2 regions of the Planococcus notacanthi genome follow, and region 2 is predicted to be linked to the other one. Evidence: riboswitches for the same ligand, from Rfam matches in the RefSeq annotation. Region 2 holds a riboswitch; the other holds the start of a gene.
The links. A riboswitch is a leader RNA that binds a small molecule or an ion and turns the genes downstream of it on or off. The one in region 2 is predicted to bind cobalamin.
Positions count from the first base shown of each region.

Region 1: linked by a shared signal. The riboswitch ahead of cobT (nicotinate-nucleotide--dimethylbenzimidazole phosphoribosyltransferase) and the one ahead of QMA01_RS11035 (ABC transporter substrate-binding protein) in region 2 are both predicted to bind cobalamin.

Region 1 covers NZ_JASDCQ010000002.1:283,667-288,941, forward strand. Annotated here, with positions in the region: gene QMA01_RS08885 (ABC transporter ATP-binding protein) at 5-889, shown strand; gene QMA01_RS08890 (ABC transporter permease) at 892-2,100, shown strand; cobalamin riboswitch at 2,160-2,334, shown strand; gene cobT (nicotinate-nucleotide--dimethylbenzimidazole phosphoribosyltransferase) at 2,421-3,470, shown strand; gene bluB (5,6-dimethylbenzimidazole synthase) at 3,489-4,139, shown strand; gene QMA01_RS08905 (monooxygenase) at 4,208-4,516, opposite strand; gene QMA01_RS08910 (DsbA family protein) at 4,530-5,275, opposite strand, start outside.
Region 2 covers NZ_JASDCQ010000002.1:702,730-708,004, reverse strand. Annotated here, with positions in the region: gene QMA01_RS11045 (adenosylcobinamide amidohydrolase) at 1-561, opposite strand, end outside; gene QMA01_RS11040 (FecCD family ABC transporter permease) at 564-1,556, opposite strand; gene QMA01_RS11035 (ABC transporter substrate-binding protein) at 1,549-2,526, opposite strand; cobalamin riboswitch at 3,010-3,196, opposite strand; gene argS (arginine--tRNA ligase) at 3,289-4,950, opposite strand; gene QMA01_RS11025 (YwiB family protein) at 4,950-5,275, opposite strand, start outside.

The DNA.
Region 1 (5,275 bases), 420 kb from region 2:
GATGATGAACCTGACAATAAACGATGTGAACAAGCATTTCGGACCGTATCATGCAGTAAAGAACTTGTCTTTATCAGTAAGCCAAGGCGAAGCCGTGGGACTGCTGGGACGAAACGGCGCAGGAAAAACGACGACGATCCGGATGATTCTCGGGTTATTGCAGCAGGAAAGCGGAAGCATCGAATGGGGAGGAAAGTCATTCTCACGGAAAGAAGTCAAACTGGGCTATTTGCCTGAGGAAAGAGGGCTTTATCCGAAGATGAACATGATGGACCAACTGGTTTATTTTGGCCAATTGGAAGGCATGAGCAAGCGTGCTGCAAAGCAGGAGGCGATGAAATGGATTGAACGATTGGAAATAAGCCAGTATATCAAAAAAGACACAGGAGATTTATCGAAAGGAAACCAGCAAAAAATTCAATTGATCGCTGCGCTTATGCATGATCCGGATTTGATTATTTTGGATGAACCTTTCAGCGGACTTGATCCTGTTAATGCCCAAATGTTGGAGCAGGTGATAGAAAGTCTGATTCAAGAGAAAAAAACCTTAATCTTCTCAAGCCATCGAATGGAGAGCGTTGAATCATTTTGCGATCGGGTCTATTTGATGAAGCAAGGCGAGGTCGTGCTTTCAGGATCCATCTCGGATATCAAGACCCAATACGGATTTAAGTATGTAAATATCGAATCTACCCAGCCCCTGGAAGAATATTTGATGGGCTTGCAAACTGAGTTTATAAAAAAGGGGAAAGAATATCAATTACAGGTAAAAACCATGGATCAAGGGTTATACCTCATCGAAAAAATAAAAAGCTTGGTTCCGATTCGGAAAATCGGCATCGCCGATCCATCATTAAACCAAATCTTTATTGAAAAGGCAGGGGATTGAGATTGAGAAATTTTTATCTGGTCTTTAAACAATCTTTTCGGGAAAGAGTGACTTCGAAGTCCTACCTTACGACAACGTTTGCGTTGATTCTGATTTCCATATTCGCCATTTCATTGCCCAGCATCTTGGAGAATTTTGCGGATCCGAAAGAAGAAATGGTGGTTGTATCCAATGCCGCCGATATAACTGTCTCGGAACTGGAAAAGCAATTGACCGATTGGGAGTGGAAAGAAGGGGCACAACAGCAGATAGAATCTTTGAAAAAAGAAGCGCAGGAAGGAAAAATTGCTGGCTTATACCTAATTGATGACAATGCCAGCAATTATTCTGTGACCTATTTTTCCAAATCGAATGACGTCGCTTTAAATTCGTCTCTGTCCCAGTATCTTCAGGCGAAGAATACGCAAAGAATTGCCGATAGCAACGGTATGTCGGAAGCGGATCAACAGTCCTTGTTCGTTCCGGTTGCCATGGAAAAAGGACAATTCACTTCAGAGAATGAAGTATCGGTGTTTGTGATTTACTTGATGCTGATGTTCATTTTGATGGCAGTTATGATGTATGGCACAACGATTGCAACCGGCGTCGCCTCAGAAAAAGCTTCACGGGTCATGGAAGTAATGGTGACAAAAGTAAACCCGCTGGCGATGATTTTCGGTAAAATATTCGGAATCGCTTTAGCAAGCCTCATGCAGTTCGCCGCTTTCTTTGGATCTGTTGCGTTGTACTTGAAATCAGGGCTTGTGGAACCCGCACAAAGTTTAGGGAATTTTGACTTGAATCTATCGGCGCTGACAGCCGAGCATTGCGTGTACTTCTTCATCTTCTTTTTATTGGGGTATTTATTATATGCTTCTCTATATGCGGTGTTCGGTTCCATGGTCAGCCGTCCTGAAGAACTGAACGGAACGACGATGCCAATTTCTATTCTCTTGATGGTCAGTGCTTTCTCGGGAATCCTTTTTGTCATGGATGACCCTGCATCAACGCTATCCAAGTTCATGGCAACATTTCCGTTTACCTCACCATTCAATATGATTATTCTGATCATGAAAGACGCTGCATCATTTGGGGAAATCGCTCTATCCATCGGCTTGCTGGTGATCACCACCTTTGCATTCGGTTATTTTGCAGCAAAAGTCTATCCGAAAGGCATCCTTCACTTCGGAGAAAATTTGAAACTGCGTCAGCTTATTATGAGGAAGTCATAAATTGCTTCTCTGGTTGTGTTTGCAAAAACGCGCTTTTGCGGTAAGCTAAATGAAAGAATAATTGAATAACCGTAACAGGTGCCCTTCGGGGAGAATAGGGAATGAAGTGAAAATCTTCAGCGGTCCCGCCACTGTAACGGGGAGTTTTACAGATTTGCCACTGGAGATTGGTCCGGGAAGGCCTGTAAAACGGTGATCCGGAGCCAGGAGACCTGCCTGCTTACGTTCTGCTGATAGATCATGGAAAAGTCTTTAGTTTATTTGTTCACGCAAATAAACTGGAGGCTTTTTCTTTTTAATTCAGAAAGGGGAAGAGAAAGATGAATTTATTGCAGCAAACAATGGAGCGTATTCAAGGGTTGGACCAGGAAATGGTGGGAAAAGCGCGGGAGCGTGTGGACAGCCTGATCAAGCCGCCGCACAGTCTCGGCAAGCTGGAAGAGCTCGCTGTGCAATTGGCTGGAATTTCGGGAGAATTGTATCCAGAGTTTGATCGAAAAGCGATTATCGTGATGGCTGCCGACCACGGCGTTTATGAGGAAGGGATTTCTTCCAACCCGCAGGAAGTGACATATGCGCAAACGATGTTCATCGCAAAAGGCATCACCGGAGTCGGAGTTTTGGCGAAAACAGCGGGAGCGGAAGTGGTCACCGTCGACATCGGCGTTAAAGGAGACTTTCCGAATGATGCAGGGGTGATCGGCCGGAAAATCAGGCAAGGCGCAGGCAATATTGCGACAGGGCCGGCGATGACGATAGAAGAAGCGATCCGCTCGCTGGAAACGGGGATTGCCATTGCAGAAGCGGAAATCCAAAAAGGCGCCAATCTGCTGGGGACCGGCGAAATGGGCATCGGCAACACCACGCCAAGCACCGCCATTTTATCGGTGCTTGGAAACATTCCATCTGAAGAGATTACCGGCAAAGGTGCAGGAGTCGGCAGTGGAGGAATCTCGCATAAAGCCCAAGTCATTAAGAAAGCGATTGAAACGAACCGGCCGGATAAAGACAATGCCATCGACGTTTTGGCCAAAGTCGGTGGACTGGAAATCGGCGGCATGGCAGGTGTCATGATCGGAGCGGCAGCAAACCGCGTGCCGGTTGTACTGGATGGGTACATCTCCACCATTGCGGCGCTGATAGCGGTGTCGATCGAACCGAAAGTGAAACATTACCTGATTGCTTCGCATGCAAGCGCTGAACCGGGCGGGAAAAAAGCAAGTGAATTGCTGGGCATCCAGCCGGTGCTGCATATGGAGATGTGTTTAGGTGAAGGGTCGGGCGCCGCTTTAGCATTCCCACTTGTAGATGCGGCCTGCCGGATAATGAAAGAAATGGCCACGTTTTCGGAAGTTGGCCTTAAGATTTGATGAAGAGAGGAGAAAAAGATGTTTACTGAAGAAGAAAAAAGAGGTGTATATAAAGCAATTTACACTAGAAGAGATATTCGCAGCTTTTTGCCGACGCCTGTCCCGGAAGAACTGATCACCACTATTCTGGAGGCTGCACACCATGCGCCGTCCGTAGGATTCATGCAACCCTGGAATTTCATTATCGTATCTTCATCTGAAACAAAAGAAAAGCTGGCCTGGGCCGCAGATAAGGAGCGGCGGGCACTGGCCATTCATTACGAAGGGGAGAAAGAAAACAAGTTTCTCGGATTGAAAGTAGAAGGCATAAAGCAGGCGCCCGTAACGATTTGTGTAACTTGTGATCCGACAAGAGGCGGCTCTCATGTCCTGGGGCGCAATTCCATTCCTGAAACAGACGCCTTATCCACGGCCTGTGCCATCCAAAATATGTGGTTGGCTGCCTGTGCAGAAGGCTTAGCGATGGGCTGGGTAAGCTTCTATAAGAAAAACGACGTCCGGGACATCCTGGACATTCCGCCGCATGTCGATCCGATCGCCCTTCTGTCGCTTGGCTATACGCAAGATTATCCCGACAAACCGATTTTGGAAGCAGCGGGATGGGAAAAAAGGCGTTCGTTAGAAAACCTGGTCTTTGAGGATAAATGGAGTGGGAAACTAAACGCATAAATGAAAAAGAACAGGCAACGCGTATCCAATCGCGTCTCCTGTTCTTTTTTAATTTATACCTGTATTTTTTACTGGTTGACCAAGCCTTTATTGATTTCCGTCAGTGCAGAATTGACTTCGAAAATCTTGGCATGGACCGGTGAAATGCCAAACCCTGCTAAGCGGTTGGTGTGCATATCTACGTATTTTTCAGCGGTTTCTTTTGTTTGGAAAAGATAAATGCCGCCAGCTTCTTTTGTTTCCGGGTTTTCAGTCCAAATCTTCCACAGGAAGCCCTTTTCCTGGTTGATGCTTTTCGCCAGTTCTGTGAATGATTCTGCCATTTCATCTCCGAAAGGGCCATCCATCTTAAAATCTACTTGCAGGATATATGCCATGTCGTTTTCCTCCTTATTTTGTGGCTGGTGTGAAATAGGATTCCCCTAAAATTTCATGGACCCGATAATGGCCAGGGGCGAGTTCTTTTTCAATAAATGCATTTATCTCTGTTGGTTCCACATCGTACATCACTTCAATTTCCTTGGAAAACAGCAATTGTTCTTTTTCCAGTAGCTGAGAAAGTGCAGGTTGCGGTTTGGCTTGCAGGTCTTCCTGATTCAGCACTTGCTTCAAGCCCTCCACATAGGATTCGAACGGCCGGCCGCCGACAAGTTTGACGCCTTTGTTGTCTTCATTGACCATAATGATGGAAGGAAAGCCCCGGGCACCCAAACTTCTGGCCAGTGCAAAATCTTCATTCAATGCCTGCTGTCCGGCTGCTTGTTCCGCCTGCTGCACAATGGTTTGACCATCAAGGCCCATCTGATTGACGATGTCGATCATAACGGAAGCCTCTGAAATGTTTTGGTTGAATGCGAAAAGGGCTTCTCTTGCGCGCCGCAAGTATTCATTCGCCTTGGCTTCGCTATGGACATCCTGAATCACTTTAAAGACGCGGGAAGGAGGATAAGACGACTGGACAGGATTGTCGATCATCAATGATCCGTCAATCGGCATTCTTGAATGGTCGCCGACTTCTCTCCAATGGCCTGCGACGTCGGCTGGCTTATAGATGCCATTTGCAGGATCAATGGGCCCGTCATGCCACTTCTCCAGCAAGCCGCCCATCACCGTCTGGGAGTTGAAATGTTCACCGT
Region 2 (5,275 bases):
TTCAATGGCCTGCTTTTTGATGGTATCGAGCAATTCCTTCTGGTGGTTGATATCCAGATGGTTGGTCGGCTCATCCAAAAGCAGGATCCCTGCATCTTGTGCCAGAGCCTGTGCCACGAAGACGCGCTGTTGTTCGCCGCCCGACATCCGATCGATTTGTGTCTGTTCATATTGGCTGATGTCCATCAACCCCATCGCTTCCACAACAGCTTCTTCGTCTTCATCCGACCAGGAAGAAAACCAGCCGCTTTGATGCGGATACCTGCCAAGTGAAACCGTTTCACGAACCGTATGGGCAAAAGCGTGTGCATGCAATTGAGGCAAGACCGCCATTTTCCTGGCCAGTTCTTTCGCCGTAAAATCAGCCATGGGTTTGCCGTCAATCCGGACTTCTCCACCTGCAGCGGGAAGCACTCCACTGATCAATTTCATCAAGGTAGATTTGCCGCTTCCATTGGGTCCCAAAATCCCGAGGATCGAGCCTTTATTGACAGTAAAAGATACGTCGTTGACGATATTCTTCTCGCCATAGCCGCCTGTTATTCCTTTTATTTCAAGCATGGTCATGCCCCTCCTTTGCGTTGCCGGAAAAAGATGAATGCAAATACCGGTGCTCCGATAAATGCGGTAATGACACCGATCGGCAATTCCGTCGGTGAGATGATTGTTCTCGACACCAAGTCACAAATGATCAATAACGCGGCTCCATTGATGAACGATAATGGCAGGACGTGGCGATGATCCGATCCCCATAATAAGCGGGTCATATGCGGCACCACCAGACCGACAAATCCGATGGTTCCGGAAACTGAAACGGCTGCTCCTGTCAGTACCGAACCGCCGATTAAGATGATCATTTTGCTCTTTCTGACATCGACGCCCAAATGTTGTGCGCGTTCTTCACCAAACAGCATGGCGTTCAATTCTCTGCGTTTCAGCCACAAGACGAATGAACCGATCAAAACAAACGGCAGCGCCATCCGTACATATGGCCATCCGCGCATCGACACACTGCCCAGCAGCCAGCCGATGATTTGGCGCAGCTCTTCTCCGGTCAATGCAATCATCAGGGAGATGATTGAGCCCAGAAAAGAACTGAAGATGATGCCTGTTAAAATGACGGTTTCCATTTTCATGGAGCGATCCACCAATTTTGCGAAACTCATCACGGCGAGCATTGTCAGCAACGCCCCGATCATGCTCATGACCGGCAAAGTGAATGGTCCTAAAAATGGGATGGATATGCCAAAAAAGAGCGTCATCACAGCGCCGACTGAGGCACCGGAAGACACTCCCAGGGTGTAAGGATCGGCCAATGGGTTCTTCAGAAGCCCTTGGAACGCAGCCCCGGCAATCGCCAGTGCCGCTCCGACAAGCCCGGCTAAAATAACACGGGGCATGCGGATATTCCATAAAATATTGGCTGCTGCCTCATCCGAAGACGGATTCCATAACACGACGGGCGAAATGGAAACCGTTCCGACCGTCACCCCCAGCAAAATGGCGCCTGCTAAAATCAGCAGCGAGACGCTGTATGCCAGTACATTCTTACTCATTGAACACTTCAGGGTAAACAGCTTTCGCCATTTCCATCAGCCCTTCTGATAAACGTGGGCCTGAACGGGTGAGCATGTCCGAATCCAGGTTATAGACAGCATCTTCTTTGACAGCTGTCACTTCCGCAAATCCATTGCGCGATTTGATTTGGTCGACCGCATCTTCGATATAGCCGCCTTCTGTTGTGATGATGACGTCTGGATCAGCTGCAACGACGGCTTCTGCGTCCATTTTTGCCCAGCCTTCCAAATCGCCCGCTATATTTTCAGCGTTGATGAGCGTCAACATTTCATCCATGAACGTGCCTTTTCCGGTCGTGTAGATGTCGGGTTCACTTCCGACTTCCAAAAAGACAGTCTTCGGCTCTTCGATTGTGCTTGCCAATTCTTCGATTTCCGCCACTTGGACTTCCATTTCAGAAACGATGCTTTCCGCCTCTTCCATGGTGCCTGTCGCTTGCGCGATCACTGTAATGGAATCGTAGACTTCATCAAAGCTGACGGCATTGTTGACTACAAATACATTGAGTCCAGCGTCACGCAACTGCTGCAACCCTGCATCGCCAACACCCAATCCCGATTCATGCGCAAGCACCAAATCCGGTTGCAGGCCAATGATTTTTTCCACATTGAATTCCTGGCCGCCGATTTTTTCAATTTGCCCCGCTTCTTCCGGATAATTATCAAAATCCGAAACGCCGACTAATTTGTCACCAACGCCAAGTTCATAAGCGATTTCTGTATTTGATGGCACCATCGAAACAATGGCTCCCGGTTCTTCCTCGATCACCACTTCTTCGCCTACTGCATCCGTCAACGTCACTGGAAATTCTACATCCGCAACTTCCGTCGGCGGTTCCGCCGGTGTTTCAGTATCCTGTTCTTCTACGGGCGTCGCCGTATCTCCGCAACCCGCCATCAATACCGCGGCCAATCCTGCGGTTGCACCAAACTTCCAAATCTTCTTCATGAATAAATCCCCCTTGTTGTGTGTAGTGCTTTTTGAACTAATGATTTGTAGTAGCCGATATTCCGTAAAACAGCTACGCTTTCGGGCCCACAGGATGTGGGTCATGCAGCCGGCGCGACAGGACGTCGCGGTGCCAGCTGCCAAGGGCTAGGCGAAGCGAGAAGACAGGTGTCCTTTGCCTGGCTTCTTGCGGGTGCAAATGAGGGAACAGGCATTCCTGGGACCTCATCTGCGACGAGCTTACGCAGGAGCAATCGTCTTCGCTCTACCCAGAGCGTCCGAAGCATTGGGTAAAAGCCAGTTTCTTTAGTTCAACTTATCTAGCAATTTTTATATACGATATAAATAATTTCTCAAATGATTCAGATGCAGAAAGTTTGAAGAAATCTCCTTGAGAACACAAAATCCCCCGCAGCAAACTGCGAGGGATGGAAAGGACGCCATAAAAAAGCATGCGCATCCAGCCTTTCCTCGCAGGCGTTTGGGTGTGTCGTCATAAAGGCAGGTCTCCTGGCTTGTGGTCTTCGGTTTCTGCACCTTCCCAAAGCATTGCTTCAGTGGCATTTTGCAGATTCCTCTCACATACAGTGGCGGGACCGCGCCGGAATTAAACCGGCTTCCCTTTTAACTCATGTTCTTAGACATAAGCACCTTTATGAATGGTTCTCATATTCTGTTTCTTCATTTCATCCCGCTTCTAAAAGCGATAGATTCATTGATTGAAGTTTCTCTTTATTATACACGTAAACGTTTGTCTGTCTCTTACATTTTTTCCGGAGCTGCGACGCCGACTGTCTTCAACGCGTTGGCCAAGGTTGTTTTCACAGCCATGATCAATGCCAGACGGGCACCGGTCAATTCCGGGTTAGAGGCATCCAAGACTTTGTTGGCATTGTAGAAACTGTGGAAATTAGATGCCAATTCATGAATGTATGTCGTGATTCGGTGAGGTGCACGCTGCTTGGCTGCATCCGCAATGACTTGCGGGAAATCACCGATTTTCTTCAGAACATCGATTTCTTTTTCAGAAGTCAATAAGTTCAACTGGTCTTCTGAAACCGTCAATCCCTGTTCTTCTGCCTGACGCAAAATCGAAGAGATGCGGGCATGCGCATATTGCGAATAAAAGACCGGGTTTTCATTGGATTGTGACACAGCCAAATCCAGATCGAAATCCATATGCGTATCGCCGGAACGCATGGCGAAGAAATAACGCACAGCATCCAAGCCGACCAATTCGACAAGCTCGCGCATTGTTACTGCTTTACCCGTACGTTTGCTCATCTTCATTTTTTCGCCGTCTTTGTACAATTGCACCATTTGGATGATGCTGACTTCAAGCGTGTCGCGGTCATAGCCAAGTGCTTCAATCGCCGCTTTCATGCGCGGGATATAGCCGTGGTGATCAGCTCCCCAAACATTGATGAGCTTTTCGAAGCCACGCTGCAATTTATCTTCATGGTAAGCGATATCGGGCATCAAATACGTATATGTACCGTCATTTTTAATCAAAACACGGTCCTTGTCGTCACCGAACGTTGTCGAACGGAACCACGTTGCTCCGTCTTCTTCAAAAACATGGCCATTGGCACGCAATTTAGCTAAAGCTTCATCAATCTTGCCGTTTTTGTAAAGAGACGATTCAGAATACCATACATCGAATTTCACACGGAAATCCGCCAGATCCTGCTGCAATTTCGCCAATTCCACTTTCAATCCGTGCTGGCGGAATTCTTCAAAACGCTCTTCATGAGTCATGCTGACAAATTTGTCGCCATGTTCCTGTACCAACGCGTCCGCAATATCTTTAATATCCTGTCCGCGGTAGCCATCTTCCGGCATGCTGTCGCCTTGGCCAAGTGCTTCAAAATAACGGGCTTCTATCGACAATGCCAAATTATTGATTTGATTGCCGGCATCGTTGATGTAGTATTCGCGTGATACGTCATATCCTGCAAGGTCCAATACATTGCACAGCGAGTCGCCGACTGAAGATCCGCGGGCATGGCCCAAATGCAGGTCGCCTGTCGGGTTGGCTGATACAAATTCCACTTGGATGCGTTCGCCTGCACCTGCAGTTGAACGGCCGTAATCCGCTTTCTGGTCGAGCACGGTTTTGACGACGTCCTGTAAGTAATCCTTTTTGATGGTGATGTTGATAAATCCGGGACCGGCGATTTCCACTGTCTGGATGTTCGCTGTGTCTTTATCGAGGTTTGCTACAATCGCTTCTGCAATCGCGCGGGGCGGCTTTTTCGCCAAACGCGTCAATTGCATCGCAATATTTGTGGCGTAATCGCCGTTCGCTTTGTCTTTTGGTGATTCTAAACGAACTTCAACCGGTTCGGCTGTCAATTCCGCTTTTTCAATTGCTTCCGTAAATGCCGTTTTAATTGCCTGTTGGACTTTTTCTACTGCGTTCATCATTTAGCCTCCATAAACTGTATTTCCATTTCGTATTCACCGACAGGATCCGAGCCCAGTGCAAGGTCGTATCGGACTTTAAACCGCGTATCGCTGACCGACAATTCATGCGCCTTTGTCGTCAGCATAAATGACCCCTGTTCATTCGTCAGATTTCCCGTCTGTTCTTTATGTAATAAAAACGGGAGCCGCATCTGCAGGCCGCCGCTTCTCATAATCACCGCTTCGTCTTTTTGAAGTTTGACCGTTGTCCGGATTTCGAGTTCGTCCTGCTGTTCGGCATATTGCAGGTAACGCAGCTCGTTTTTCTCCGTCAAGGTTCCAT